DNA from 4 places in the [Clostridium] scindens ATCC 35704 genome. Region 2 is predicted to be linked to each of the others. Evidence: predicted binding sites of a transcription regulator. Region 2 holds the regulator's gene; each other region holds the start of a gene.

Region 1 (7,416 bases), 1.3 Mb from region 2:
ATTCGTCAATAAATTAACACGATGCATAACTATACAACAGATGCTACTTTTTCTCATTCTTTCGCATCTTAAGTTTCAGAAGCGCAGTCGCCTTTTTGCAATCCAGCTCGACCATATTGTTTTCCCCAACCACATTGGTCTCTGTCCCGTCCGCGCTCTTATTGATATCCACAATTCCATCCAGGTAATTATTTACAACTACAAATTGAGCTACCGTACCGCTGAAATTAAGGCCCGTCACCGCGATGCCTCTCGTCCCCACCTGCTCGCATGTATTCGTGTAATCCACGTCGCTGTTTCCCCATCCGTCCGAAGAGATGATTACGCCGTCCGCACGCATTGCCTCGGCCCAAACAGCCGTCCTGGTTCCTACAAGCATCTTATCCTCATTATCGTCCGGTGTTCCTACGATGATAATTCCCATCAGATCCAGATCTGTATCCGAAGAGACTACATCCAGCAGCGGATCCCTGAAGTGATGCAATGATGTTTCTTTTGTTGATGGTCCTATACCCATATTAACACCTCCTACTGCATGGAGCGGATAATACCGTCTCTGTACTCATTTGGAGTTACAAGGATCGGCATATTGCCCATATCGATAATTGAACGTCCGCCCTCTACGCCAGACGGCTCTTTGGAAAACAGATGCGTATCATACATTGCTCCCTGTCCTGCCACCTGCTTTACGATCAGGACGCGTTTCTTTCCCGGCCTTACCACATCATGGTACTCATGGCGTTCCGTACACTTCTCGCCTTTGAACTTCTTCATCTTATCACGGTATGTCTGGATAAACTTATCGCACGCCCTATGTGCGGCAGTCGGTCCAGGCCTCTCCTGCCCCATTCCGGCTGCAAGCGTTACATCAAAGGAAATTATGTAATCATCATCCCCCGGCGTGCCTGCACGGTTCAAGTACAGCTGGTCTTTCAGATTCCCCTCAGAAGAACCGAATTCATGGCATTGCTTTCCATTTACGTCAACGCCGGTAAGCATTACATATACGCCGGTAATGGTATGGGTAATGCCCTCCCCTAATTTTCCAAGTACCTTTGTAGAGATCGGTATGATATCCATAATCGTATTCGTCCAACGGTCATGATCCCCCGGCTTAATAATCTGAATATCAATTTTTTCAATGTGTTCCTCCTGAGCCACCAGCTGATCAATCATTTCTTTACTGACTGTCATATTACCGTCAACAGTAATATCATTATGTTCACCCCACTCTACATCATTCATGTGGAACGCTTTAATTACAAGACGTCTCAGGTCTTTTACCTCTTCAGCCAACTTAAGTCACCTCCGATATTTAATAACTACTTTCATGACCTTATTACAATATTACGGATTCTTTTCCGATATATTGTCATATCTTTTTTCAAAAAAGGGCAGATGACAATCCATCTGCCCCTTATTTAATGAAATTAAATCTTAGCTACATACTCGAATGGCAGTGGAACAATCTTTCCAGGTGTCTGGATTTCAACTAACTGCTCCAGAGTTGCCTTTACGATCTGTGTCTGCTGTTCAACATTGTGCGGTCCACCTGCATTAGCACCCATAGGTACCAATGGAGCAACTGCACGAGGAGTACCAGTCTGGCGAACAACTGGTGGAAGAGCTGCAATAATAATAGTAGGAATTCCAGCTTCTTCAATCGCTCTCTGCACCAATACTGCAGAGCGGTGGCAGGTTCCTCAGCCAGCGGTGAGAATTACTGCGTCAACGTCCTCTTCTTTGAACATCTGCGCGATAGCCGGACCAGTTTCGCCTTTGAACTTCTCCTGGTTTCCGCCACCACCCATGAATCCTGCATGTACCGGAGCACAAGCCCTGATAAATCCTTCAGCAGCCAATTCATGAATTCTGTCAATCGGGAACATACAGTTGATATCTTTGTTAACATCACTGTTATCATATCCACCATGGGATACCATCAGTTCGCTAGATGGTGTTGTGTTCTCTATTTTTCTCCATGTAAAGTCACCAGCAAGATTGAATCTTTCCTGATCCTTCTTATGAACACCGGCAGCTGTTGCAAGAGCGATAGACATGTCTTTCAACTCTTTTGTTACAGGAGTCCATACTGATGGTGGAGTAATAGGAACGAATATTTCAGATTGTAAACCTTTAACAACCGTTAAACTCATTTTTAGACCTCCTTATTATCATCCAAACGTATGCGCATCTCTTCTTGTTTGCGCCGTTCTTTTTCTATGTTGCTGACGTATTTGTCATTTATCTCCGGTCCCAACTGTTCCGGAAAACTCATGTTCCATCCGAATTCCTGCCCCACCTTCGGCTCAGTATCACAGATAAACATTCGTCTCGGTGCTTTGAAGAACCCTAAGCGTCCTTTCAAGTCTACGCTGATACTGCAGTCATCAACGTCAACGACAACACCTTCCATGTAAATGACTCTATCGCCATAATTCAAACGTTCATTATTCATTCGCGGGCACCCGGCTTAGCTGTATTTTAATCTACGTTTTTCACTCATCGGAAGAGCCTGCTCATTTTCAACAAGATCAACCTTTGTACCGTATGTGCTCTCAATTAACTCTACGTTTGTAGACTTAACGTTTGGATTCCACTTCTTCTCAGCAGCCTTAACGTCTTCGCCTGCCATTGCAGTCTTAAGCATAGCAAGTGCACGAACAGCATCTTCCGGGCAAAGCGTATTGTTACCAAGAATCTCGTTCTCGATACCAGCTTCAGACTTGTTATTGTCAACCATGTATGTCATATACTTGTTACCAACAACCAGAGCGCCCTGAACTGCACAGTAAGACATGCCAACAACCGGAATTCCTCTCATACCGATCTGCTCGATATGGCTTGCGAAATCGATGTGGTTGTTTCCAAAACCTTCCGTTGTAACGAAAGCTCCATCAGCATCCATCATTTCTACGGTATGGCCTACACGACGGGATACATAGAATTTCTCAGCATTGATCTGAGGAGATCCTACAAATACAACGCCGCAAAGGTCAACTTCCGGGTCATGCAATGCTTCCAGAACCAATGGCTCTCTCCAGTAATGTCTGGACATTTCCTTAGATGCAGGTCCGATACATGTTAATGCATGGATACATCCATCAAGAACTTCCAATGGAGATACGCAAACCGGTACGTTTCCTAAGTCTACGTTAGCTCTTGCGCCTAGAACGCCAACAGGCTCTACAGGAAGGATAAAGTTGTCATGCATAGCTCCCTGTCCCATGATTTCCTTAACGATAACGACTTTCTTCTTGCCCGGACGGCGAACCTGCTTCAGTTCTTCCGTATCAGCAACAAGGCTGTCATCAAGTTTCTTCATAACTTCGCGGATTTCCTGTGTGATTACATCAAATGCTGTATGAGCAGCCATAGGTCCACGACGTTCCATGTTTGTCTTTTCCTGGATTACGATGTTACCCTTGATAAAGATCTCGCCTTTATCTGGGCAGCTCGGACGATTCCACATAATGTTCTCATCAAGGTATCCTTCTGAAGAACCGAACTCGCCAATCTGAACTCCGCCTTCGTCAACACCTGTCAGCATCATAACAACGCCGTCAAGTACTCTTGTAACACCTGTTCCGAGTTCATCATCGCCTTCTTTTGTAGCGATTGGCTGAACGTCCATAACAGTCTCGGAATATGTGTGATATAAATCAGGAGTGATGATTTCCAGTTTGAAATCTTTTACAAGCTCCTGGTTGTCAATAACTTCTGACTCAATGCCTTCACGGATGTAAAGAGTTGTTCCTTCGATCTTGGTCTCTGGTCCTCTCTTAACCTCTGTGATCGTGAAGTGTTTTCTTGTTAAACTTCTTACAACCTTTTCTTCTCCAGCTGCTTCTGGTGCTGCTGCTCCTGCAACAACTGCCTCTGCTCCTGCCGGCAATGGTGCAACTGCTGCTCCGCCGCCAAGCGCTCCAACTGGGATCTCAAGATCAATGTCCTTGCCTTCTCCAATGTGGATCTTAAGTGTTCCGCCTGCCGCAGGTCCTGCTACAGGTGCTGCAGCCGGTGCCGGTGCTGCCGGCGCTTCCTCTTCTGCCTCTTCTGCTGCTGGAGCAGTCGGCGCTTTTGCACCTTCAACTACATCTGCAGTTAACGGGCAAAGAGAATCACATGTTTTTGTAAGTTTTGCTCCCAAAACTTCTTCGATGGTCAATGCACCATCCAGGTTCAATAATCCTGAATCTACCAAGTCATCAAAGATCGCCGGATCTTCAAGATTAGCAGCTTCGATTGTAATGCCTGCTTCGGCTCTACAACATAATACCGCAGGATCATGAGCATGTTCTTTCGCTGTTTCAGCTGTGATTGACATATTGTTTTCCCTCCTTGTTTGGTTTGCATAAATTATATATACAGTTACACATGGCGCGGAGAATACCTCTCGCCTTCCCCAGGCAAAAGAATCGGGGGTCCCTTGCCCTTGCCATCTGCAACAGTAATACCAATAAGTAACTTAGACCTTATTTGCCGTTGGGCAGCTGGTCAACTTCTTTGGACACGGTCAGTCTTCTGTATAATGGATGACCGATTGTTCTCATCACATGGTCTGTCTGATGGAATGTCTTCAGTTTTAACTTTGGTGCAGATCCCATAACTGTGTTGGAACAGTCTGAGCAGTTACCGATGATGATGTACTCTGCGCCGTCCTTCTTAAACTGCAGACATTTCTGTGCCTGTCCAGGACAGTTTCCAGGATTCTCGCACTTAAGCGCTGCGCCCGGCTTCGGCTCAACCGCCTGTTTACATCTTGCCACAGAAACGACCTTTCCATTCATCTTTTCGCAAAGTTCGCGCATACGGTCTTCGCTTCCGCCGCACGCACAGACAAGCAATCCTACCGGCGCTCCGTGAAGATCCGGGAACTCTACCGTAACGATGATTCCGCCTGTCGTCTTCGTAGTAGGCGCGTCTAATGTGGTGGACTTTCCAGTAAATGCTCCACCCATGATAATCTCGCCATATGTACCATCAATTCCGCCTGCCTTCTCGATCATGTCTGCAACACAGGTTCCAACCGGAACATCCATGAATACATGCGGCTCGTTTCCACCGTTAATCTTTCCAATAACCGTCATATTCTTGCTAAAGCAAGGTTTCTTAAGTTCGATCGCCTCTGCGATACGAAGCAGGGTCTCGCAGTTGATTACGACTGCATCTGCTGCTGACGGAAGTTGTGTAGGATCAAGCAGTTTTCCGAGGCATTCTCTTACTACCGCTCTTTCCTCTCCCATTGGGTAAATATCCGGAAGAAGATGGATCGTGATATTGTCTTCATCCTTGATTGCCTCTCTGAGAAATTCGATCGCTTTTTCGTTCTTCTTCTTAATAGCAATAATTCCTTTTGCCGCATTGGATATCTCCATGCAGTATTTCAATCCGCGGATTGTGATATCTGTCTTTTCTTCAATCTGCTGGATATTGTGGCGAAGTCCAGGCTCGCATTCTGCAGCATTTACCAGGATATATCCGCCGTGAAGGTCCGTTCCAATCTTCACGCCAGTTGGGAATCCTGCGCCGCCCATACCTACGATTCCGGCTTCCTTAACCATCTCAAGCTTGCTGCCTTCCTTAATAGGTACAAACTCATCTTTCTGCTCTTCATCCGGCTTGATAACGATTCGGTCTTCCAAGACTTCTTCCACCACGCCATAGACGCTGGAAAAGATGTTAGCGCCAAGTCCTGTAGGAGTTGCAATCAAGGTACCTTTTTCCACCTTATCCCCAGCCTTTACGATTGCCTCACAGGGTGCACCAACATGCTGACGTAATAAAATCTGTACATTTCCCATGACATCCTTCTCCTTTTCTTTTTTAATATAAGTAAAAAACGAAACTATAGTAGTCCGTTTACTTATTCCCCAGATATATAAATTCTATCTATAAGTGTTTAATTATACATTCGCCAATTTTTTAACATTAAATAATTACTCTTTTGGCGGAGGCATGTGGGAATCGAACCCACCCAGGACGCTCTTAACGCCCCACACTAGTTTTGAAGACTAGGAGGCACACCAGTCACCCATCTACCCCCATGACTTACTTCTCATGCGAATTAACAATAACACACTTTTTCGGAGATTTCAACCGTTTTTATTTATTTTTATACTACCAAAAAACCATTGACTTTTCAAGGCTTATCGTACATAATAAATGTAGTGAACTGAACGCAATACTAGAACGCGGTCTAATTGTTAATTTTGTATCGTTTTCAGGTGGTTCATTGGGTGTTTTTCGAAAAAGGCACTGCGAGAACTTGGGGGTTTTCAATGTGTTTTTATAAAAACTTATAGAAAGAGTCTATGAGTAAATTTAAGGAGGTAACGATTATGGAGTTAAAAGCAAATGTTAACTTCGAACGGTTTGAAGCAGCATTACAGGTAGTAGACGCTCACACCGTTGGAGAATTCTGCCGTGTAGTAATCGGCGGATTTCCAGAGCCAGAAGGCAGCACAATGATTGAAAAGAAAAAATGGATGGAGAAGAACTATGACCAGGTACGTACAGCATTGATGTTCGAGCCAAGAGGACATCATGATATGTTTGGGGCATTCCTGTGCAAGCCAGTCAATCCAGAAGCAGACTTCGGCGTAATGTTCATGGATACAGGCGGATACCTGAACATGTGCGGACACTGCACGATCGGCGCTGTAACGGTTGCGATTGAGGCAGGTCTTGTTGAGTCTAAAGAAGGCGTAAACCAGGTTGTACTGGAAGCACCGGCCGGACTCATCCGTACAGAAGCAGTTGTGAAAGACGGCAAGGTTGAGCACGTTACATTGACTAACGTACCGGCATTCGTTTACAAAGAGAACCTCTCCGTTACGATCGACGGCCAGGAGATTCCATTTACCATCTCCTTTGGAGGAAGTTTCTTCGCATTAGTTGATACTACAAAGATCGGTATCACAGAGATCAGCCCGAAGACAGTTCCGGACATCACTAAATTAGGAATGAAGATGTTAGACGTAATCAACAAAGAGATTCCGGTTAAGCATCCTCTTCTTGACATTGATACGGTTGACTTAGTTGAGTTCTACGGACCAACACCGAATCCGGACAAGGCAACTATGAGAAACGTAGTAATCTTCGGAGATGCTATGGCTGACCGTTCTCCTTGCGGAACCGGTACAAGCGCTAAGCTTGCTACTCTTCATCACTGGGGAGAGATCGGCGTAGGCGAGGAATTCATCTATGAGAGTTTCATCGGAACCAGATTCAAGGGCGTAATCAAAGAGACAACGAAGGTTGCTGACTACGATGCAGTTATTCCTATGATCACAGGCAGCTGCTACCTGACCGGTGTTGCTACATACTTGATTGATCCTACAGATCCATTGAAATATGGCTTCCAGGTAGGCTAGTATTCTATCCCAGTTAGAATAGCGATACACAAAAAAATGA
Region 2 (7,416 bases):
AAGACGAAGTACAGGATTATGCCTATAGCCAGCAGTAGGATTTTATTTCTTTCATTTTGATTCCTCCTCGTAGATAAAAATATCTTCAATATTCCTGTGGAAATACCGGGCGATCTTAAAAGCCAGAATGATGGAAGGATTGTATCGTCCGTTTTCCAGGGAGCCGATGGTCTGCCTGGAGACTTCCAGGATATCGGCCAGTTCTTCCTGTTTAAGCCCGTGTTCTCTGCGGATTTCTTCCAGCCTGTTTTTCAAGAATATCCCTCCTTATCTAATGTCAGGTTTACTTTCCATAATTCCAGTATAGCATGCAATACATAAATGTCAAGTTTGCTTTCCATAACTTCCTGCCAAGGTGGTTGAGCGGAAGATAAAATTGTGCTATACTTTTTTCCTGGAAGGAGACTTGGATATGAAAAGTAATTGCGAGTCCTGCGCTCATTATGAATATGATGAAGACTATGAATGCTACACATGCCAGATGAATCTGGATGAAGACGAACTTTATAAATTTGTGAACAATACATATCATGACTGTCCCTATTACAGTTATGGGGACGAGTATGCAGTTGTCAGGCACCAGATGTAAATGCAAAAGAAAAGGGGAGAGGACAAGATGAATATACTGATGATTAATGGCACGATGAGGAAAGGATCTACTTATCAGGTCGGGAAATTGGCGATTGAAGAGATCATGCAGGAAGGGGACCAGCTCACAGAACTGTTCCTTCCCAAAGACATGCCGGAATTCTGCCGGGGATGCGCTGCCTGCATCCGGAAGAGCGAGACGAGATGCCTGGACTATCTTATGTACATGAAGCGGTTTACCAGAATGATCGACGAGGCGGATCTGCTTATATTTACTTCTCCGGTATATGTGATGCACGTATCCGGCGCGATGAAGGCTCTGCTGGATCATTATGGATACCGGTGCATGATTCACCGCCCGGAAGCATCCATGTTTGGCAAGCAGGCTATCTGCATCGTTACGGCTGCCGGAGGCGGCATAAGGTCTGCGCTTAAAGATATCAAAGACAGCCTGCTGTATTGGGGCGTAGGCAGAATTTACACCCTTGGAGTCAAGGTGGGAACCTCCGGCTTTGAACATATGGAACAGGCGGCAAAGGATCAGGTGACGGAAAATATCCGGAAGCTTGCCCTAAAAATACACAGAGAGCCAGCCGCTGTAAAGCCGGGGCTTAAGACAAAGATTTTATTCTATATCATGCGCAAGGTGGTTCGGGATGGAAACAATCCGGCTGACCAGAAGTATTGGGAAGAAAAGGGATGGCTTGCCAAGGAAAGGCCATGGAAGAACAAGACTGGCCAGCAGGTGGAAGAATGATGGATATCAGACTTTATTATGAAAAGGCAGGGGATGGGGAGCCGTTGATAATGCTTCATGGCAATGGAGAAGACGGGACTTATTTTAAGCATCAGATGGAATATTTTTCAAAAGATTACAGAGTCATTGCAATTGATACCAGAGGCCACGGAAAATCGCCGCGAGGAGAGAAGCCTTTTACAATCAGGCAGTTTGCAGAAGATTTGAACGGATTTATGGAAGAACAGGGGATGGAAAAGGCGCATCTCTTGGGATTCAGCGACGGCGGCAATATCGCGCTCGCTTTTGCGCTCAGGTATCCGGGAAAAGTGGAGAGCCTGATTCTTAATGGAGCCAATCTCTGCCCTGCGGGCGTAAAGCCAAGCGTGCAGATTCCGATCGTCCTGGGGTATAAGATCACATCCTTTTTTGGCAGGTTTCATCATAGATCCAGGCAGAAGGCCGAGATGCTGGGGCTTATGACGACCCAGCCTGATCTAAGTCCACGGCAGTTAAAAGAAGTGAAAGCCAGAACCCTGGTGATCGTAGGGGAAAATGATATGATTAAGGACAGCCACTCTTTGCTGATTTGTGAAAGCCTGCCAAATGCCAGGCTTGTAAGAATAAAAGGAGATCATTTTATAGCGGCTAAGAACCCGGAAGAGTTCAACCGGGCAGTCAGCCGCTTTCTAAGAAATTGTGATTCTATTGTTTGAGCAAACCGTATTCTGCTTTATTCCGCAAGTTCTTCCCATTTCTGGTAGAGTTCCTCCAATTCCCCAGCGATCCTGGCCTTTTCTGAGGCCAGTTCCTGGCATTTGACGGAATTGGTGAAGATCTCTTCTTGCATCATCAGGGAGTCGATCTCGCCGTCCCGCTCTTCCAGCAGCGTGATGCGCTCCTCTGTCTTTTTCAATTCATTCTGGCGCTTGCGTTCCTTTGCCTGGGCTTCTTTTTGCTCCTGCCAGCTTAATTTGGCTTCGGATACAGTTTCTTTGGCCGCAGCGGCATCCGCGTCAGGATCGCCAGCGTAGGCGGCTGTCAATTCGTCCTTTTTTTCCAGATAATAATCATAATTGCCGATGTAATTGACAAAGGTCCGGTTGACAAGATCCAAGATTCTGGTGGCAGTCTGATTGATAAAATACCGGTCATGGGACACGTACAGCACCGTTCCGGTATAATCATTCAATGCCCGTTCCAGAATTTCCTTGGAAACGATGTCCAGATGGTTGGTAGGCTCATCCAGGATCAGGAAGTTGGCCTCCGAGAGCATCAGCTTCGCAAGGGAGACCCTGCCCCTTTCCCCGCCGCTCAGATCGCCGATACGTTTGAATACGTCGTCTCCGGTGAATAGAAATGCAGCCAGGACATTGCGTATCTCCGTGTTGGTCAACGTAGGGTAGTCGTCGGATATTTCATCGAATATGCTCTTTTCCATATGGAGTACATGGTGCTCCTGGTCATAATATCCCACATTTACATTGGTGCCCAGGGTAAATGTGCCGCTGTCGGCCGCAAGGACCTGATTCAGTATCTTAAGCAAGGTTGTCTTGCCGGTACCGTTATCTCCGATAATGGCAACGTGCTCTCCGCGCTTGATCTCGAAACTTACATCCGAGAACAAGGGCTGGGAAGGAAAGGACTTGCTTAAGTGCTCGACGTTTAGTACGTCATTGCCGCTGGTACAGGATGGCTCCAGCGTCAGGTGGATTTCCGTGCTTGCCTCCACCGGCTTTTCTACCGGCTTCATTTTTTCCAGCATTTTTTCCCGGCTTTCTGCCCGCCGGATGGATTTCTCCCGGTTGAAAGAGCGGAGTTTCTCAATGACGGCTTCCTGGTGCTTGATTGCCTGCTGCTGGTTCAGGTATTCCTTTAGCTGCGCATCCCGGATCTGCTCTTTTTTCTGGGCATATTCGCTGTAATTGCCCAGATAGGTCATCAGTTTTCCCTGCTCAATCTCCAGAACCTTGGTTACGACCCGGTTCAGGAAATACCGGTCGTGGGACACGATCAGTACGGCGCCCGGGTAGTTCAGCAGATAGGTCTCAAGCCATGCGATGGAATTCAGATCCAGGTGGTTGGTTGGCTCGTCCAATAACAGGATATCGGGACGGGTCAGCAGGAGCTTGCCTAAAGAAACCCGGGTTTTCTGCCCTCCGGACAAGGTATCCACTGGCTTCTTAAAGTCGCTTTCCATAAAGCCGAGTCCTTTGAGAACTCCGGTGATCTCGCTTTCATAGGCATAACCGTTCGCGCGCTCGAAAGCCGCCATAAGACGGTTATACGTCTCAAGGCGGGAATCCAGGGCGTCGCCGCTTAGATGCTTCAGTTCCAGTTCTATAGTGCGGATCTGCTTTTCCATTGCAATGATATCTGCCTTTGCAAGCCGGACTTCTTCGTATATGCTGTTGCCGCTCATCATCTCCTGATGCTGGGCCAGATAGCCCAGGCTTTTGCCTTTGGTAAGGATGACATCCCCGCCGTCAGACGGCAGTTCCCCTACGATTATTTTTAAGAGAGTGGACTTCCCGGCGCCGTTTGGACCGACCAGGGCAGCCTTCTCATTATCCTCTATATGAAAAGATCCATCGGCCACGATTACCTCTTCGCCGAAGGATTTATTGATCCCGTGACATGCTAATATCATAATATCCTCCTTCATACGCATCCGTTTCCATTATATCGAAAATAGGACAAAATACAACTAAAAGTTTGACTTTGCAACCACAATTCTATATAATGATTCTTAGAACAAAATGGGAAGGTGAATATGAGTGGAAGATAGAGGGATTTCTCAGGCGGTGATTCGCAGGCTGCCAAGATACTACAGATATTTAGGCGAATTACTCGAAAATGGTGTGGAGCGTATCTCCTCGAATGATTTAAGCAAGCGGATGAAAGTTACTGCATCTCAGATTCGTCAAGATCTTAACAACTTTGGTGGATTCGGACAACAGGGCTATGGCTACAACGTAAAGTATTTATATACAGAGATAGGCAAGATTCTGGGATTGGAAGAAGACCATAATATTATCATTATCGGAGCGGGTAATCTGGGACAGGCATTGGCCAACTACGCGGCATTTGAAAAGCGTGGATTCATATTGAAAGGAATCTTCGATGTGAATCCGAGACTGGAAGGCGTATCCATCAGAGGCGTGCCGATCCGTATGATGGACGGGCTGAAGACTTTCGTACAGGACAATGACGTAGAGATTGCCGTGCTGACGATTCCAAAGGATAAAGCGATTGAAGTGGCGAACATGCTGGTGGAGAATGGCGTGCGTGCAATCTGGAACTTTGCGCACACAGACCTGAATCTGCCGGAGTATGTCATTGTGGAAAACGTCCACTTATCAGAAAGTCTTATGCAGTTATCCTACAATATCAGCAGATATAACGAAGAACATAAGAAATAGCAAGACGAAAACGTGTAATGACAGGCATGTGCAGACAGGCTGGTCTTTACACGTTCTTTTATATGTTCAATTATTGATGGAGGTGATGGAATGAGATATCTGGCCAGCAGCCGGCAGATGAAGATGGCAGATCAGTATACCATGCAGGAACTGGGAGTTCCATCAATGGAACTGATGGAACGAGCAGCCTTAAAATGCGTGGAAGTAATGGAAGCGCAAAGGTTGGATCTAAGCAGGCCCTGCATCGTATGCGGCTCGGGAAATAATGGCGGCGACGGATTCGCCATCGCGCGTCTTCTGAACCAGAAGGGATACCCCGTAACCGTCTGCTTTGTGGGAAATGAATCCCACCGCACGGAAGAGACCAGGAGCCAGATGCGGCTATTAAAAGAAACAGGCGCCGATATCTGCAACGAGTATAAGCCTGGCGAATATAGTATCATAATAGATGCTATTTTCGGAGTCGGGCTTGGCAGGGAAATCATTGGACGCTATCTCAAGGTTATCCGCCAGATGAACGAGGCGAATGCCATTAAATTCGCTGTGGATATCCCATCCGGCGTTTCTGCGGATGAAGGATGCATATTGGGAGTGGCATTTCAGGCGGATATTACTGTGACATTCCAGATGGAAAAGGTGGGACTTGGCCTGTATCCGGGAAAAGGATACGCCGGCAAGGTCATCGTGGCAGATATCGGAATAGATACGGATAAGACCGTAGCCGATATAGGCGTGGCTTATACTTATGAACCGGAGGAATTCCGGAAACTGCTGCCTAGAAGAATGGAAGATTCTAACAAAGGAATGTATGGCAGACTGCTGATCATAGCCGGGAGCAAGGGCATGTCAGGGGCTGCCTACCTGAATGCAAAGGCGGCTTATAAGGCAGGGGCAGGGCTGGTACAGATCTATACGCCCGAAGATAACCGAATCATCCTGCAGGAGCTTCTTCCGGAGGCGATTGTTAAGACCTACGACTTTTTTGACGAGGGAGAACTTATCCGCCTGCTGAAATGGGCAGATACGGTATGTATCGGCTCAGGGATGGGAACCAGTGAAAAGTCTAAGAAAATACTGAAGACGGCGCTGGAAAATCTAAGCGTCCCATGCCTGATCGACGCGGACGGCCTGAATCTGATCGCGGAGCACAGGAAATATATGGACCGGATTCCCCATGATCATTTGATTATCACGCCTCATATGAAGGAGATGTCCCGGCTTACGGGCATCAGCGTTTTAGAACTGAAAAGCCGCAGGATGGAGATCCTAAAGGAGTTTACAGAAAAGCACCATATAACCTGCGTTTTAAAGGACTCCAGCACCGTGGTGGCATCCCCCGGGGAACGCGCCTATATCAACCGCTCCGGCAACGCTTCCATGGCGAAGGCAGGCGCAGGAGATGTGCTGGCTGGCATCGTGGCCGGGCTTATGGCCCAGGGGATGGACTGCCAGGAGGCAGGGATCCTGGGGACCTACCTGCACGGCCGGGCAGGGGATCTGGCCCGTCGGGAAAAGGGCAGCTACAGCGTGATGGCGGGAGATTTAATAGAATATTTAAGTGAAGCATTTAAGGAACAGGAGGAAAAAAATTATGAACAATTATACTAGAATCTGTGCAAGGGTGGACTTGGATGCAATAGAATATAATATGGAGATGATGAAGAAGAACATCAAAGAAGGAGTGCAGATGATTTCCGTCATCAAGACGGATGGATATGGCCATGGCGCACTGCAGATCGCAAGGATGCTGGAGGGCAAGGAATATTTGTGGGGCTATGCGGTTGCTACGCCAGATGAGGCAGTCGTTTTGCGAAAAGGCGGAATCAAGAAGCCGATCTTAGTTCTTGGATGCATTTTCCCGGATCAGAGAAAGGCTATGATCGAAAATGAGATCCGGATGACCGTCTATACCGAAGAGATGGCAAAAGAGGTCTCTGAACTGGCAGGAAGCATGGGAAAACAGGCATATATCCATATCAAGCTGGACACAGGCATGTCCCGGCTGGGATTCCTGATTGAGGATGAGAGCGTCGATAAGATCGAGTCCATCAGCAGGATGCCCAACCTGATTATGGAAGGCATGTATACGCATTTTGCCAAGGCAGATGAGACGGATAAGACGTTTACCCATTCCCAGATGGACGGCTATCTGTGGATGAAGAAAGCCCTGGATGAAAGGAGGGTGACGTTCAAGTTCTATCACTGTTCCAACAGCGCGGGGATCATAGACGTCAAAGAGGCGAATCTGGATCTGGTAAGAGCCGGTATCTCTACATACGGGCTTTATCCTTCCAGCGAAGTAAAGAAAGAAAATGTGCCGCTGAAGCCTGCGATGGAACTGATCAGCCATGTGGCCCATGTCAAGTGGGTGAAGGAGGGGACCCCTGTAAGTTACGGCGGAACCTTTATTACCAAGCGTCCTACCAAGATCGCGACCATACCGGTAGGCTATGGGGATGGATACCCGAGAAGCCTCTCCAACAAAGGCTATGTCCTGATCCATGGAAAGAAGGCTCCCATCCTTGGCCGGGTATGCATGGATCAGTTCATGGTAGATGCGACGGAGATTGACGACGTAAAGTACGCTGACAAGGTTACGTTAGTAGGCTGCGACGGGAACGAGAAGCTTCCGGTGGAAACCTTAAGCGATCTGTCCGGACGGTTTAACTA
Region 3 (7,416 bases), 1.6 Mb from region 2:
AATCGTTACATACTGCCACCGAACCATCTATAAGCACCGAGAGTTTTTCCGGAGCATCGCCCTGGCAGAAGATCATCTCATCCTTGTCGTATCTGACTGACTGCGCATGGCTGCACTTCAGACAGCATTCGATATCCTCCCCCGTCATGCCGCGGAATAAGGGACTGTCTTTCAACTTTGAAATCATCGCGCTTCCTTCCTGCAAAAATATGCTCTCGCCGCCTCCATGAAACTGTCAATCTGCTCCGGCCTGGTGGTCTCTGGAATATCACAGCCTGATGCCAGAACATACCCCTTCCGGGATTTAAGGCCAGCGCTGATGCAGGATGTGACCGCCTGCGTAATCTCTTCCCTGGTTCCGTTCAGGATGATCTCCACCGGGTCTACATTTCCTGCGATTGGGATATACGGGCCTAATTCCTGCGCCGCCTTTTCAAGATCAACGATATTATCAAGACTTACCTCATTCAGTTCATATTTCTTAAAATAGTCCCAGATCTGCTCCGTCTGCCCGCACATGTGCAGCGATACCTTCTTCCCGGTCTTTTCATATGCGTAATCCGTCAGTTCCTTCGTAAATGGATACACGAACCGCTCATACATCTTCGGACCGATAAGGGCGGGGTTCGCCACCGGGTCAGCCATGGCAATCCCCATGCCATACTGCGCTGCCAGGTCGATACAGCTTCTCTCGCTGTCCGCAACCAGCCGTATCAGCCTCAGCGCGTCGTCCGGGCACTTCCTTAAGTCCCGCAGCAACCGCTCCACGCCCCGCAGGTTGGATGCAATCGTAAGCGGGCCGCCGATGCTCATTTCCACCGGGACAATGCGAAGCGCCTTGTCCGCAAGAATCTGCGCCGTCCGGGCAAAGTCCCCAATTCTGGCATTCGTCCGGGCATCCACCGGTTCTATAGATTCAAGCCTTACATAATCCTGGATGAGCGGCGCATCCATATAAGGAACTCCCTTCTCTGGATAGATCACCTTGCCGCCCAGGGCTTCTGTGATCCCCCTGGAATTAGGCCCGATATCCATCCGATCATATCCATAGCGGTTGAAAGGAATGATTTCCGCTTCCGCCATCTTTTCCGGGTCATGGGACAGATCCCACACGCTGATGCCGCTAAGCACTCCCTTCAGTTCTCCCATGAAAGGGACGCAGGGCACGCGGTCGTAGGATTTCCCCTCCTCGATTGCTTTTTTTCTCTCTACGGGCGTCATCTCGTCCGCTCTATGCTTCTGAATCTCTGTCATCTTGCTGCCTTCTTTCTATATTTCTGCCTGCTGCTATTTAGCTTGTCCGGTCGCTTGTACCTTCACTTGCATTGTATTATACCGTACAAGCACAGAAAATGCCAGCCTATCTCCCACCATCAAAAATTTATAGAAAAACGCGGGCATCCATTATATAAATGCCCACGCCTGACAATAGATATAATCGCCGGAACTATCGCCGCAGACGCTGATGTCTTTTGAATCCTCTCCGTAAGCCCCTATATTCTCGCTGGTCCATACGAGCGTATCATAGCATATCAAAAAAGCCTCCGAAACTTAACGTTTCGAGGCTTTTTAAAAGGCGCCAACCAGAATCGAACTGGTGATAGAGGTGTTGCAGACCTTTGCCTTACCGCTTGGCTATGGCGCCATCCTATATATAAAGCGCTTTCGCGCAAATGACTCCGACGGGAATCGAACCCGTGTTACCGCCGTGAAAGGGCGATGTCTTAACCGCTTGACCACGGAGCCATATCTCGCTTATCCTTAAGCGTGACCGAGATATATGTTATCATAATTCGCCGGATTTTGCAACTCTTTTTTTTATTCCCTCTAATAGAATCTTTAAAAATAGTGTCTTCGACACTTCAACTCCCCTGCCCCTCAATCATGAGGGATAGGGGTTTCTTTTTGCTTCATTTTGCTTCATAATGGTCTTATGAATATCTTACAAAAAATTTTTATCGAACATTATGAAGAAATGATTTATCTTCAACATCCTCGTGATGCTATTGTTGAGAATGTAGAAAAAATGATTCATTGTGGCGATCCATCTTATGGTGGCGCCATGTATATTTGTCCCAATTGTGGTAATTTCAAATTTACTGCTTTTCGTTGTCATTCTCGCTTCTGTCCAACTTGTGGTAACATGTATTCCATTGACAGAACTACTGCTATGTCTTTTAAGATTATTGATGTACAACATCGGCATTGTGTTTTTACCATTGATGATTCTTTGCGGCCTTTTTTTCTTAAAGACCGTTCTCTTCTTAACTGCCTTTTTTCGGCAGTCAACAGCGTGATTTCTCGTATGTTCCATAAAGAAAATAAATCTGAATTATTTACTCCTGGATTTATTTGCGTCCTTCATACCTTTGGCAGAGATTTAAAATGGAATCCTCACATTCACTGCCTTGTTTCTGAAGGTGGTGTTGGTAATACTCTTTCCTGGCGACACTTCAAACATTTTAACTATCATTTTTTACGTGATGCGTTCCAAACTGCTCTTTTAAATGAACTCCATCAAAAAATAGGTCCAGCTTTCAAAAAAGTAAAATCTGCTATCTATGCAAAAGATAAAAATGGTTTTTATGTTCGCGCCATGCCTAACAAGTGTAATCCTTCTCAGGTTATCAAATATATCGGTCGTTATCTTGGCAGACCTGTTATTGCTACTTCTCGCATTGATTCTTACGATGGTGATTTTGTCACCTTCCATTACAACCGTCATGAAGACAATAAACTTATTACAGAAACTGTTCCTGTTTTGGAATTCATTGACCGCTTAACACAACACATCCCTGAAAAACATTTTAAAATGATTCGCTATTATGGTATTTACGCTCGTCACCGTAATTCTGACAATTTTTTACGAAAAGCCATTTCCAGAGAAAAACATAACTTTTTTCTTTCACTCAATAGGTGGCGTGATTCAATCTTACATTCTTTTGGTTACGATCCTTTAAAATGTCCGAACTGTGGAAAAACCATGCTATTTTTAGAACTATATTTTAATCATAATCCTGTTCCTTTGCATGAATTATACGAAAAGGCTATGCAAAAACATAGATGTCGTTCGCCTGCCTCGTTTTCATATCTTCCAAAACCTCTTTTCTCATGATAAACTCAATATATCTTAAGAACGGAGGCCACACTATGAAACGTATAACAGAAGCAGAACTCGCAAAGGAACTAAGGGAACAGTACATTAAAAATCCACCAGAAGGTATGACTTCTAAAGAAGTCCATGACATGAGTGACGACGAACTTCTGGATATGGATTATTTCTTACATGAATTTGATAACCTTGATGATGACGATTTTGGTGAAGAGGGCTTTTACATCTTTTAATCCAAACCGTCTGATTCACTATGCCCGCTTTTGAGCGGGCTATTTTAGTCCCCAAGTTCTCCGAAAGGAGAACTTTCCTATAAAGTAAAAAAGTGTCTTCGACACTTCGATAGCTGCCCTCGCTACGGAAAGTTTTAATTCGTTTCCTTCCGCTTCCACAGTCGCTTCTGCCCTACCTGCGGGAATCTCTACGCCATGCGGCGTACTACTTCCATGTCCTTTAAGCTGGATACATCGGTCAGTATCTTGGCCGCCCTGTGATTGCCTCCTCCAGAATCGACAAATACGTAGAAGAAACCATTCCCGTTATGAAATTTATACAGCGTCTTATCCACCATCTCCTGTGAAAAGCACCATGTTTACAGAAGCTTTAACCGGTGGCGTACTGCAATTCTTTCTGCTTTTGGCTATGACCCACTAAAGTGCGAATGCGGTGCAGCCATGCTGTTTTTAGAACTCTTGGTATGCTCTTTTCAGAGGAGGCCACGCACATGAACCCAGACACAGAGAAACTACGCAAACAATATATGGCTAATCCATCGGAAGGGATGACCTTCTCGATATGGATTATTTCTTAAATGAAGATGACTTATTTGATGACGATGCTGGTACTGAAGGTTTTTATATCTTCTAAACTATATCATCTTATCGTTATGCTTAAGCAAGAGTTTATCTAACATACGTTCGGTAAACTCTTGCTCTTTTTTCGTTGTTCTAAAATCGGAATTTCCTATAAAGTCAAAATGGCACCATATATACTGGTATATAATTTATACCAGTCTCCCATTGTAGGAGTTCACAACACTATTTCTAATATCGGAAGGGACAGTCGATATTAAAATATGTGACATTTTTGTGGCAGTTCGACTTACAGATATCGAACTAAATCTACTAGATTAGGGAATGGATGGGCTGAATTGTGATCCAATGTCATTTGATGACAAAGGAACAACTGAAGAAGAGAACCGCATATCAGTTATTACGTTGTTACACCAAATGACATTGAATAATTAGGTAAAGTAATAATTAGTAATAAATCAGTTATATTTTTGAGGCGAATTATAGTGTGCGAGCTAATTCATATCCCTGTGAGATTGCATCTTTAATATTTCCTAACTGCTTGCAATCACCAAGAACAGAGTATGAAATTCCAGTTTCAGTCAGTTGTTCTTGTAATGTAGCGTTAGAACGGTACCCCATAGCAAGAACCAATGTGTCAGCGTCTGTGATCTGATGTGTTGAACCATCTTTAGAGTAGCTGATAGTGTCGTTGCTTACTTCCTCTACTTTTGCATCGCAGATGATCTGGATACCTTTTTCCATCATTCTCTGAACAAGAAGACTTCTTCCTGGGCCGCTTTCATTTGCCATGATCTCATGAGCCATTTCAATCAGGATGATCTCGCGGTTTTTCGGGAATCGGTCATTGAGTACAGGTGCAAGGTAATCAGCTGTCTCACAACCAACAGACCCACCACCGATTACAACGATCTTATGTCCTGGGAATTTTCTTCCATAAAGAACGTCATCTGCAGTCATGTAATCTTTGAATTCTGTCATAAATCCTGGAACGATTGGTGCAGCACCACCGCATAAAATGATTTCATAGTCAGCGTAATCTGTCTTGATCATATCAAGAGTTACTTCTGTATTTAAGAGAACTTCAACACCAACTTGCTCTAATTTGTGAGCCTGGTATTTGATCAACTGTGTCAGATCCTGTTTTGCGATCGGAACAGCAGCGATTCGAACAGTTCCACCCAAGGCATCCTGCTTGTCAGCAAGTATAACATGGTGTCCACGTTTTGCAGCAACGAAAGCAGCTTCCATACCAGCGGGACCACCACCGATTACAAGAACATTTTTCTTTGTCTCTGCTGTTGTAAGTGTCTCTTCATTTTCAGGTTCGAAAGATGGATTTACAGTACAAGCAATACGGTTTCCGAACATAATACCATTTAAGCAACGAAGACATCCGATACATGGACGGATTTCATCTGTGTGACCAGCCTGTGCTTTGTTACAGAATTCTGGCTCACATAAGTTTGCACGACCGATCATGCAAATATCAGCTTTGTCGTTTGCAATTAATTCTTCAGCAAGCCATGGCTCCGTGATTCTTCCTACAGTTGCAACTGGAATTGAAACGTGTTTCTTGATTTCCGCAGATAATGCACTGTGAGATCCCATCTTTGTTCCAGGAGCCGGAATAGAACTTCCACGTTTGATTGTTGTACCACCAGAAACGTGAAGCATATCAACACCAGTTTTTTCTAACTGTTTGGAAACGTAGATTGCATCGTTTAAGTTTAATCCACCGTCAGAGTATTCATCTCCAGAGATACGAACATCAATGATGAATTCAGGTCCACACATTTTACGAACTTCTGCTACAACTTCTAATGTTAATCTTAAGCGACCATTGATATCTCCTCCGTATTCGTCTGTACGTTTATTATAAAGAGGAGAAAGAAATCCGCCTAATAATCCGTGAGCATGAGCAGCGTGAATCTCAACACCATCTGCACCAGCTTTTTTTACTCGTAATGCAGCTTCTCCAAACTGTCTGATGATTGTATGTAATTCTTCGACTGTAACCGGTCTTGGGGCTTCTTTTGCATAATAAGGACCAACAAAAGAAGGTGCGATCAGACGTGGAGTTCCTGGAATAGGGAATGCCATATATGCTGGATGAAATAATTGAGGTAAAATTTTTGTACCATATTCATGAACGGCAGCAGTTAATTTTTGCCATCCTGGAATGAAACTGTCATCAGCAATGGACATATCTCCTGGAAGGTATACATAAGTAGGTTCTACTGTTGTAACTTCTGTAACGATCAGACCAACGCCGCCTTTTGCACGAGCTGCATAATGCCCAACAAGTGCGTCTGTAACATAACCATTATCGGCTAAGTTTGTTGAAATAGGTGGCATAAACACACGATTTTTTACTGTAGTTTCTCCAATCTTGATTGGGGAGAACAGGTTTGGATATTGATTCATGATTTCTTTCCTCCTAATATTTTTTTCTTTTATTTTAATATGAACGAAAGAAAATATCCTCTCAAGAATGAGATACTGTCCGTCATAATTTGTCTTTTATTTAACAAGAATATGTGAGAAAAAGAAAAACAGGACATATAATACCCTGTTTTAGAAAATAAATCTTATTTTGCTACAGGATGAATCGTGATCAAAACCCGATCCCTCTTTTGTACATAGTGGAATTCATGTTCCTCATGATTTGCCAGTGTGCATAACAAAGTATCGCCTTTTTTCTCTATGGCGACATCTTTCGAACGATATAGGCATTCTTTATAATTATCTAGTTGAAATACATGATTCATTAATTCTTTTTGTTCTTTTGTAAAGTCCATTGGACGAGCTTCATTTCCCGGAAGAGGAAGCAGATTTTTAAGAAATCGCTTTCGGTAAGTGCTAGGCGTGATTCCATAAAGCTCTTTGAAAATCTGAGTGTAAGCTTTTGAATTTGGCATTCCACATATTCCGGAAATTTCTTCAATCGATGCTTTACATTCTAACAGATATTCTAAAGATTCCCGGACACGCACATAAGAAAGATATTTTACAAATGGAAGGCCGGTAAACTTGGTAAATAGTCTGGAAGTATAACTATTACTGAATGAAAGCGTCTTGGCGATATCGGATAAATGGATATTTTCATGGTAGTGCTGATCAATATAGCGAATTGCTTTGATATAGTTGTCATGATGGATGGAAGCTACTGGCAATTGCTCAAAAGAGTGACTCTGCTCTTTCTTTGTGATGCACAAAATCTTCATCATGATTTCATTTAATTCAAATAAGTCTGTTCCTTCGTTTACATTTCCTTGTAGAAGCACTACGATTAATTTTCTTAGTTCTTCTTTTAATAAGAACAAAAGCTGTCGGTTATTTTGAAGATTACAGATCGTGGTATAAAAAATATTGCGGCATGAACCGAGTAAAGTGTCTGGGATACGGTCAAAATCGATATGTAAAATTAAGATCACACTATCAGGATCAATCTTTTTTAAAATATGGATTTCATTTGGCGAGATCACGACT
Region 4 (7,416 bases), 940 kb from region 2:
GTCGGATAGTCTGCTGTCTTATCAAAATAGGTAGGCTCGATCGCGATAGATGCGCATGTATCCGTATTGATAATGAAAGCATCGTCGTGAAGTACCTTAATCTCATATTTTCCGCCATGCTTTGCATGTGTAAGCGTTGATTTTCCGGATCCTGACAGTCCGTATACGGATGCAACATAACTGCTTCCGTCCGGAAGTAAGTATTCTTTCTGTCCGCCATGGCAGGAAGCATATCCGTTACGGTTTGCAATTGCCCAAACCATGGTAAGGGTTCCTTTCTTATGCTCTCCGAAGTATCTCATGCCAAGGATGCATGCACAGTTAGTCTCCGTGTTGAAGTAGCACAGAGTCTTCTTTGCAGGATCGCTTAAGCAGTCGAAGCTGACGCCAGGCGCTTCCTTTGGTATCCACTGAGGATCAGAGAAGATATAGATGTCAGGCTCTTTGCCATCGCCGACCGGCTTTGACTCCTTATACATCTTTACATATTCATCTGACATATACTGGAAGTTCAGCATCCAGTTATACATGATGTTCTCTTCGCCTTCTGGAATCAGGAGGTGCGCTTTTACCATGAATTCCGGATCCAGTCCCGCATATACGGTTGCATGATACATCTTCTTAAAGCGGGATGTATAGATTGCATCCATAGCAACTTTATCCAGCGCGTCACAGTCTACTCCCGGCTCGCCTGCGATACGGCGGGCGGTAGCGTAACGGCCCGTAATTGCTCCGTCATTGAATAAAAGAACCTTTGCATCAGCATCAAGGCCAAATTCTTCTCCTCTATATACAGGCATGTCTGTAACTACGGTTCCTGGTGAATTCTTTGCCAGATTATATGCCTCTTTTAATGTGTTAACCGGTACAACATTATTTCCATAAAATGCTGCTTCGATAATAGATCTTGTCTTTGAGAATCCCGGCTTGCCTTTTCCTATTTCTTCAATTGGATAATACGCTTTTGTTGCCATATCTTCTTTTCCTCCTTAAAATTCGAAATTTGATTCATTATCTCATTTTTTCGCGCAAAAGTCAAGACTTTAACAATGTTTTAACGAAAGTTTATACTTTTTAGAATTCATTTACCAAATATCCGCGCTGAATAATTGTATAAAAAAATTGAAAAAATGCAGGATCTCGCAAATAATCCTGCATTTTTTCATCAAATGCCAAAATATTTTTTATTACACTTTCGTATCGCGGCGGCAAATCCGAAGAGGGCCAGGATTACGACTGTGATCATTACTATAAAGACCTTTGGAATCCTTTCTACATATATATTATACAAATCTACCGCTCCATAAACCGTAACTATGAATCCCAAAAGGAGCAGCGGCAGCGAGGCTTCCCTGCTATATCCTTCAAGATCCTTGCATTTTCCTGCATCCACGCCTTTCGGCAGAAGTATCGTCCGGTTGATAATTTTTTTATATTTCAGCATGAAAAATCCATACAGACAATAAATCCCACAGGCAAGCCCTATGAATCCAAATATTCCTTCAAACATCTAATGCACTCCTTTTACTATATCTTCAGTATGCCTTTCACCGTATCCTTCATCATGTCCACATCACATTCCAACGTATGAAGCACCTTTGCATCCAGTATCTCCTGAATTGCCTGCGGCATATCTACACGGGAAATTTCCTGAAGTTCTTTGAGCAGGCTGAATTCATCGGCTCCCTCGTATTTATCATCTATGGCTGTCATCACGCTTTTTACGAACTTATACGGGCTGGCAGTGGAGGCGATCACGCACTTCTTATCATCCTTGCTTTCTTCCCTGTAACTGCGGCATACATAGGATGCCACAGACGTATGAGTATCCATGACATAGCCCGTCTCCTCATAGACCGCCTTGATGTTCGCGGCTGTCTCTTTTTCATCCGCGTATCCTGCTGCAAAATCCGCAAGACGTTCCTTCATATCCTCTGTGATCGTATAACTTCCATCTGCTTTCAGTTCTTCCATCAATGCCTTCGTCTTTTCCGAATCCTGGCCAGCCACCAGATATATCAATCGCTCCAGATTACTGGAGATCAGGATGTCCATGGATGGAGATGTGGTCAGCACGAATTCCCGATTCTTATCATAGGTTCCGGACTCAAAGAAATCAAAGAGCACCTTATTTTCATTGGAGGCACAGATCAGCTTCTCTATCGGAATCCCCATATTCTTTGCATAATATGCTGCCAGAATATTTCCAAAATTACCGGTAGGCACTACCACATTGATCTTCTCGCCGTCCTGTACCTCATCGTTGGCAAGAAGTTTGGCATAGGCATAGACATAATAGACGATCTGGGGAACCAGCCGTCCGATATTGATGGAATTAGCGGAGGAGAACTGATATCCCTTGCCGGCCAATTCCTTTGCCAGCTCCACGTCTTCAAACATGGCCTTGACGCCACTCTGCGCATTGTCAAAATTACCGTGAATCGCGACTACATCTACATTCTTTCCTTTTTGAGTGACCATCTGCAGTTCCTGCACTTTGCTGACGCCGTTCTTTGGATAGAATACGATAATCCTTGTCCCTTCCACATCCGCAAACCCAGCCATCGCTGCCTTTCCGGTATCTCCTGAGGTTGCCGCGAGAATTACGATCTCCTTGTCAGCCTGATTCTTCCTGGCCGATGTGGTCATAAGATGCGGCAGAATAGACAGGGCCATATCCTTAAAGGCGATGGTCGCCCCATGGAACAGTTCCAGATAGTATGTATCCTTAATCTTTACTAAGGGCGCAATCTCTTCCGTATCAAACTTGCTGTCATACGCCTTATTGATACAGTCTTTCAACTCTTCTTCTGTAAAGTCCGTCAGGAATAACTTCATGACCTCATAGGCGGTCTGCTGATAGGTCATATCTTTAAGTTCATCCAAAGAAATATCCAGTTTTGGTATTTCCTCCGGCACGAACAGTCCTCCGTCCGGCGCAAGTCCCTTAAGAATTGCTTCAGAAGCCGTCACTTTTCTATCTGAATTTCTAGTACTTTTGTAATGTAGATTCATCTCTTTTCACCCTTCTATTATACTTTAATTTGCTTTCCTGAACAGAATAAAAAGTACAGCGCTGATCGCCATCAATATCGGATAGAACAGATATGGCATGATATTAAACGGCGTCAGCCCAGTAAGACTGGCTGCCGACAACAGCTGAGCGCCATATGGGATCAGTCCCTGCCCCACGGAAGTAAAAATATCCAGCAAAGACGCAGACCTTCTTGGAGATATCTCAAACTCATCGCTGATTTCCTTTGCGATAGGTCCTGCCATTACGATGGCAACCGTATTATTAGCCGTACACATATCAACCAGAAGCGACAATCCCGCAATGCCGACCTCGCCGCCGCGCTGCCCTTTGATACTCTTCTTGATCAGATTCAATATAAACTGTATTCCCCCAAATTCCTTAACCAGCGACACAATACATGCCACCACGATCGAGATTACGGTGATATCATACATCCCCGTAACTCCCTCGCCCACAGAAGAGAACATCTCCCCGACCGCCAGGCTGCCCGTTGCGACTCCCACGATCAAGGATATCACCGTTCCTCCGATGAGGACCACGAATACATTGATTCCAATCAGCGCGCCAACCAGTACCAGTATATATGGCAGCACCCGGAATATATTGTATGTCAGTTCTTCTGTCAGTTTAAAATTCGCATTCCTGGTAATCACCAGGAATATTATGATTGTGATAATAGCAGCCGGAAGCACGATAAAGAAGTTCTCCTTGAACTTATCCTTCATCTCGCATCCCTGCGTCTTTACCGCGGCAATCGTCGTATCCGATATCATGGACAGGTTATCGCCGAACATTGCCCCGCATACAACCGCTCCGATACAGATAGCCAGGGAGAACCCTGTCTTCTCGCTGATGCCTACTGCTATTGGGGCCAATGCCGCGATCGTCCCCATGCTTGTCCCCATTGATACGGAGATGAAGCAGCCAATCACGAACAATCCCACTACCGCCACTTTTGCCGGAAGTATGGAAAGGCCCAGATTAACTGTACTTTCCACGCCCCCTGCAGCCGTGACCGCGCCGGAAAATGCTCCGGCGCTAAGGAAGATTAGGCTCATGGTAATAATGTTCTCATCTCCCACACCTCTTGATATAATGCTGATCTTTTCTTGAAAACTTAAGCCTCTGTTCTGGATAAAGGCCACCAGAAGCGCAATCAAAAAGGCTACGATTGCAGGCATTGCATAAAAATCCCCCGTGATAATTCCTGACCCAAGGAATATTACAAGAAATACTCCTATAGGCAGGAGTGCTGCTCCATTTCCTCTCTCATTTCCCATACCTATGTACTCTCCTATCCTTTTTTCTTACTGTTAGTGTAATTCACCAGACCGCCGGCCGCAATCAGATTCTGCATGAATTCCGGAAATGGCTGTCCTTTATACTGCGCGTCCTTTGTCTTGTTATAGATGATTCCGCTGTCAAAATCCACTTCCACTTCGTCGCCGGCTTCAATCCCTTCTGCCGCCTCCGGACACTCGATGATCGGCAGGCCTATATTAATGGCATTCCTGAAAAAGATGCGCGCGAATGTCTCAGCGATCACACAACTAACCCCTGCCTCTCTCAGGCAGAGAGGCGCATGTTCTCTGGATGAGCCGCAGCCAAAGTTCTTTCTCGCCACGATCATGTCTCCCGGCTGTACCTTCCCGGCAAACTCCGGATCAATATCAACCATAGCATGGGTAGCAAGTTCTTTTCCGTCAAAAGAATTCAGATACCTGGCTGGAATAATTACGTCAGTGTCTACATTGTCTCCATATTTAAATACTTTTCCTGATGCTTTCATTATCTGTCACCTACTTTCTCTGGATTCGCAATACATCCCGCGATCGCGCTGGCCGCTGCCACTTCCGGGGATGCAAGATAGATCAGGGAATCTACGTGCCCCATTCTTCCGACAAAGTTCCTGTTTGTTGTAGAGACGCACTTCTCTCCTGCTGCCAGGACGCCCATATGGCCTCCCATGCAAGGTCCGCAGCTTGGCGTATTGAACGCGCATCCTGCATCAATAAAGATGTCTACCAGCCCTTCTTTGATACACTGCTTATAGATCTTCTGTGTCGCAGGAATGACCATGACACGAACATCTGGATGTACCTTCCGCCCTTTAAGCACGGCCGCCGCTCTTCTCATATCCTCCATTCTTCCGTTGGTACAAGAGCCGATGACTACCTGATCAATCTTAATTGGCTCCATTGCCTCTATTTCATCGATCGTCTTTGCATTTCCCGGAAGATGCGGGAATGCTACCGTAGGGCGGACCTTCGCCAGATCTACTTCCACTACCGCGTCATAGTCGGCATCTGCATCTGCCTCGTAGATCTTGTATTCTTTATCGGAATGTTCCTTCATATATTCCTCGGCCTTTTCATCGACCAGAAAGATTCCATTCTTTGCACCTGCCTCAATCGCCATATTTGCCATGGTAAATCGATCATCCATGGTTAGACTTGCAATGCCGTCTCCTACAAATTCCATTGATTTGTACAGTGCGCCGTCCACGCCGATCCTTCCTATAATATGGATGATGATATCCTTGCCGCTTACATATGGCCCCGGCTTACCTGTAAGCACGAACTTGATCGCGCTTGGCACCTTGAACCACAGTTCCCCGGTAGCCATTCCTGTCGCGATATCCGTCGTCCCTACTCCGGTAGAAAATGCCCCCAATGCTCCATATGTACAAGTGTGGGAATCTGCGCCTATAATGCATTCTCCTGCCACTGTAATTCCTTTTTCCGGCAGGATCGCATGCTCGATTCCCATCTGTCCCACTTCATAATAATGCGTCAGACCCTGTTCTTTCGCGAACTCGCGGATGGATTTGGAGTTCTCGGCGGATTTGATGTCCTTGTTCGGCGTAAAATGATCTGGTACCAGAATCACCTTATCCTTGTCGAACACTTTATCTGCCATCTGCCTGAATACAGGAACCGCCATAGGCCCTGTAATATCGTTTGCCATAACCACATCCAACTTCGCCTCGATCAACTGTCCGGCTTCAACGCTGTCAAGTCCCGCATGGGCTGCAAGAATCTTCTGTGTCATTGTCATTCCCATAACTACTATGCCTCCTTATTTCACTAAGTCTTACAGGATATTCTAACACAGATAAATATGGCGGCGCAAGAAAGAATCAGCAAGAGGATAAGAACGCTTAGGTTTTCCTTATCTCCTGTCTTGACGGATGGGGTTTTTACGATTGAGGCTTCTGTCATTTTCGGCTGTTCTTTCGGTTCTATTTCCGGCTCCTTTTTGGGAACTTCAGGCTTTTCCTCTTCTGGCTTGTCAACGACCACGATTTCCTTGTCTTTCTTCTCCTCCGTGTTATCCGAGCGCACTACCACTTCATTCTCGATTTCTTTCCCTATCAGCGCTTCATCCGTGATGGCTACCTGGTATTCTACAATATATCTTTCTTTGGATTCTATCCCTTGCAGGAATTCTCCAGCGTGTATGGTATAGGAATTACCTGAAACAGCAATGACTGCGTCAGATATGACGCTGTGATTCTCATCAAGCAGCGTAATAGAATGCTTCTGGAGTTTGACTCCTTCCGTCAGAATGGTATCGGTTATGACTACGTTTTTGGCCACCGCATCCTTCACCTGCTGGGTGACATCTATCGAATACGTGATAATATCTCCCACCTTATACTTCTTCTCCCCCTTGTCTGCTTTCTTATCTACCACGATTTCCGGACGTGGAATCCATCTTACGTTCATCTGCACCGTCCCTGCCTCCACGGTTGCCAGATGGCCTGTACCTACATCCTGGCTTCCGCTGCCTGTCTTTACCACCAGAGTACGCCACGCCTGGTCAAGGGTTCCTTTTACCTGACCGCTTGACCAAGTCTTTCCATTGTCATATGTTACATCTGCTGCAAGATAGAACCGCTCGCCTCCATGGACGGCCGCACGAATGGTTTCCCTGACATTCCTGGACTCATTTACCAGGGTCATTCCTTCGGGCAGGGAAAAGACCAGCGAATTCGTCCCATCTCCATTGCAGATGACAGATGATGTCCTCTGCCAGCCTTCTTCTTTGCTGAAATACGCCGTCAGTTCCGTATCCGACAGAGAGATGTCCGTACTGGGAATCTGCGGCCATCCCCTGATCGCATCCGTAAATTGAATGACTGCGTTACGGATATCCTCGTTCAGTCCGATAAATCCTGCGCTTTGCGGATTACATCCGTCGTAAATGTAGGACAGTATGCAATGGGACAGGCAATATGCCCGTTCCGGCTGATCCCAGCCTCCATTCAGCGATGGCTTCATATAAGCCTCGTAACCCGGTCCCCCATAGACATAATACATAGCCTTCCCCAGCAATTGCGTCGGGTCTATCTCTTCAGACGGGTAATTCCCATTCCC

What was found. The regulator Rex, encoded in region 2, represses fermentation and respiration genes when NADH is low (regulators of the CRP and FNR family bind a similar motif). The targets are predictions, from matches to a motif close to ATTGTTAANTANTTAACAAT.
Region 1: HDCHBGLK_RS02695 (proline racemase family protein) is a predicted target of Rex. The motif match lies at 6,203-6,222, and genes of this name have one in related genera.
Region 3: HDCHBGLK_RS06785 (oxidoreductase) is a predicted target of Rex. The motif match lies at 6,440-6,459, and genes of this name have one in related genera.
Region 4: HDCHBGLK_RS00750 (phosphoenolpyruvate carboxykinase (ATP)) is a predicted target of Rex. The motif match lies at 1,032-1,051, and genes of this name have one in related genera.

What each region holds. Positions count from the first base shown of each region.
Region 1 covers NZ_CP036170.1:510,926-518,341, forward strand. The annotation lists gene HDCHBGLK_RS02665 (glycine/sarcosine/betaine reductase component B subunit) at 44-517, opposite strand; gene prdD (proline reductase cluster protein PrdD) at 529-1,296, opposite strand; gene prdB (D-proline reductase (dithiol) protein PrdB) at 1,431-2,156, opposite strand; gene HDCHBGLK_RS02680 (CBO2463/CBO2479 domain-containing protein) at 2,159-2,458, opposite strand; gene prdA (D-proline reductase (dithiol) proprotein PrdA) at 2,474-4,327, opposite strand; gene prdC (proline reductase-associated electron transfer protein PrdC) at 4,476-5,804, opposite strand; tRNA gene HDCHBGLK_RS18685 (tRNA-Sec) at 5,949-6,046, opposite strand; gene HDCHBGLK_RS02695 (proline racemase family protein) at 6,342-7,376, shown strand.
Region 2 covers NZ_CP036170.1:2,876,633-2,884,048, forward strand. The annotation lists gene HDCHBGLK_RS14740 (helix-turn-helix transcriptional regulator) at 52-255, opposite strand; gene HDCHBGLK_RS19040 (DUF6472 family protein) at 413-589, shown strand; gene HDCHBGLK_RS14745 (flavodoxin family protein) at 617-1,345, shown strand; gene HDCHBGLK_RS14750 (alpha/beta fold hydrolase) at 1,342-2,040, shown strand; gene abc-f (ribosomal protection-like ABC-F family protein) at 2,058-3,974, opposite strand; gene HDCHBGLK_RS14760 (redox-sensing transcriptional repressor Rex) at 4,102-4,746, shown strand; gene HDCHBGLK_RS14765 (bifunctional ADP-dependent NAD(P)H-hydrate dehydratase/NAD(P)H-hydrate epimerase) at 4,837-6,354, shown strand; gene alr (alanine racemase) at 6,338-7,416, shown strand, end outside.
Region 3 covers NZ_CP036170.1:1,323,582-1,330,997, reverse strand. The annotation lists gene HDCHBGLK_RS06820 (Crp/Fnr family transcriptional regulator) at 1-187, opposite strand, end outside; gene HDCHBGLK_RS06815 (uroporphyrinogen decarboxylase family protein) at 184-1,254, opposite strand; gene HDCHBGLK_RS19550 (hypothetical protein) at 1,405-1,536, opposite strand; tRNA gene HDCHBGLK_RS06810 (tRNA-Cys) at 1,575-1,645, opposite strand; tRNA gene HDCHBGLK_RS06805 (tRNA-Glu) at 1,675-1,746, opposite strand; gene HDCHBGLK_RS06800 (IS91 family transposase) at 1,934-3,115, shown strand; gene HDCHBGLK_RS06795 (hypothetical protein) at 3,151-3,345, shown strand; partial or broken gene HDCHBGLK_RS20255 (hypothetical protein) at 3,484-3,804, shown strand; gene HDCHBGLK_RS06785 (oxidoreductase) at 4,405-6,351, opposite strand; gene HDCHBGLK_RS06780 (helix-turn-helix domain-containing protein) at 6,516-7,416, opposite strand, start outside.
Region 4 covers NZ_CP036170.1:157,410-164,825, forward strand. The annotation lists gene HDCHBGLK_RS00750 (phosphoenolpyruvate carboxykinase (ATP)) at 1-974, opposite strand, end outside; gene HDCHBGLK_RS00755 (hypothetical protein) at 1,166-1,510, opposite strand; gene thrC (threonine synthase) at 1,528-3,015, opposite strand; gene HDCHBGLK_RS00765 (Na+/H+ antiporter NhaC family protein) at 3,040-4,317, opposite strand; gene HDCHBGLK_RS00770 (3-isopropylmalate dehydratase small subunit) at 4,332-4,826, opposite strand; gene leuC (3-isopropylmalate dehydratase large subunit) at 4,826-6,100, opposite strand; gene HDCHBGLK_RS00780 (thioester domain-containing protein) at 6,124-7,416, opposite strand, start outside.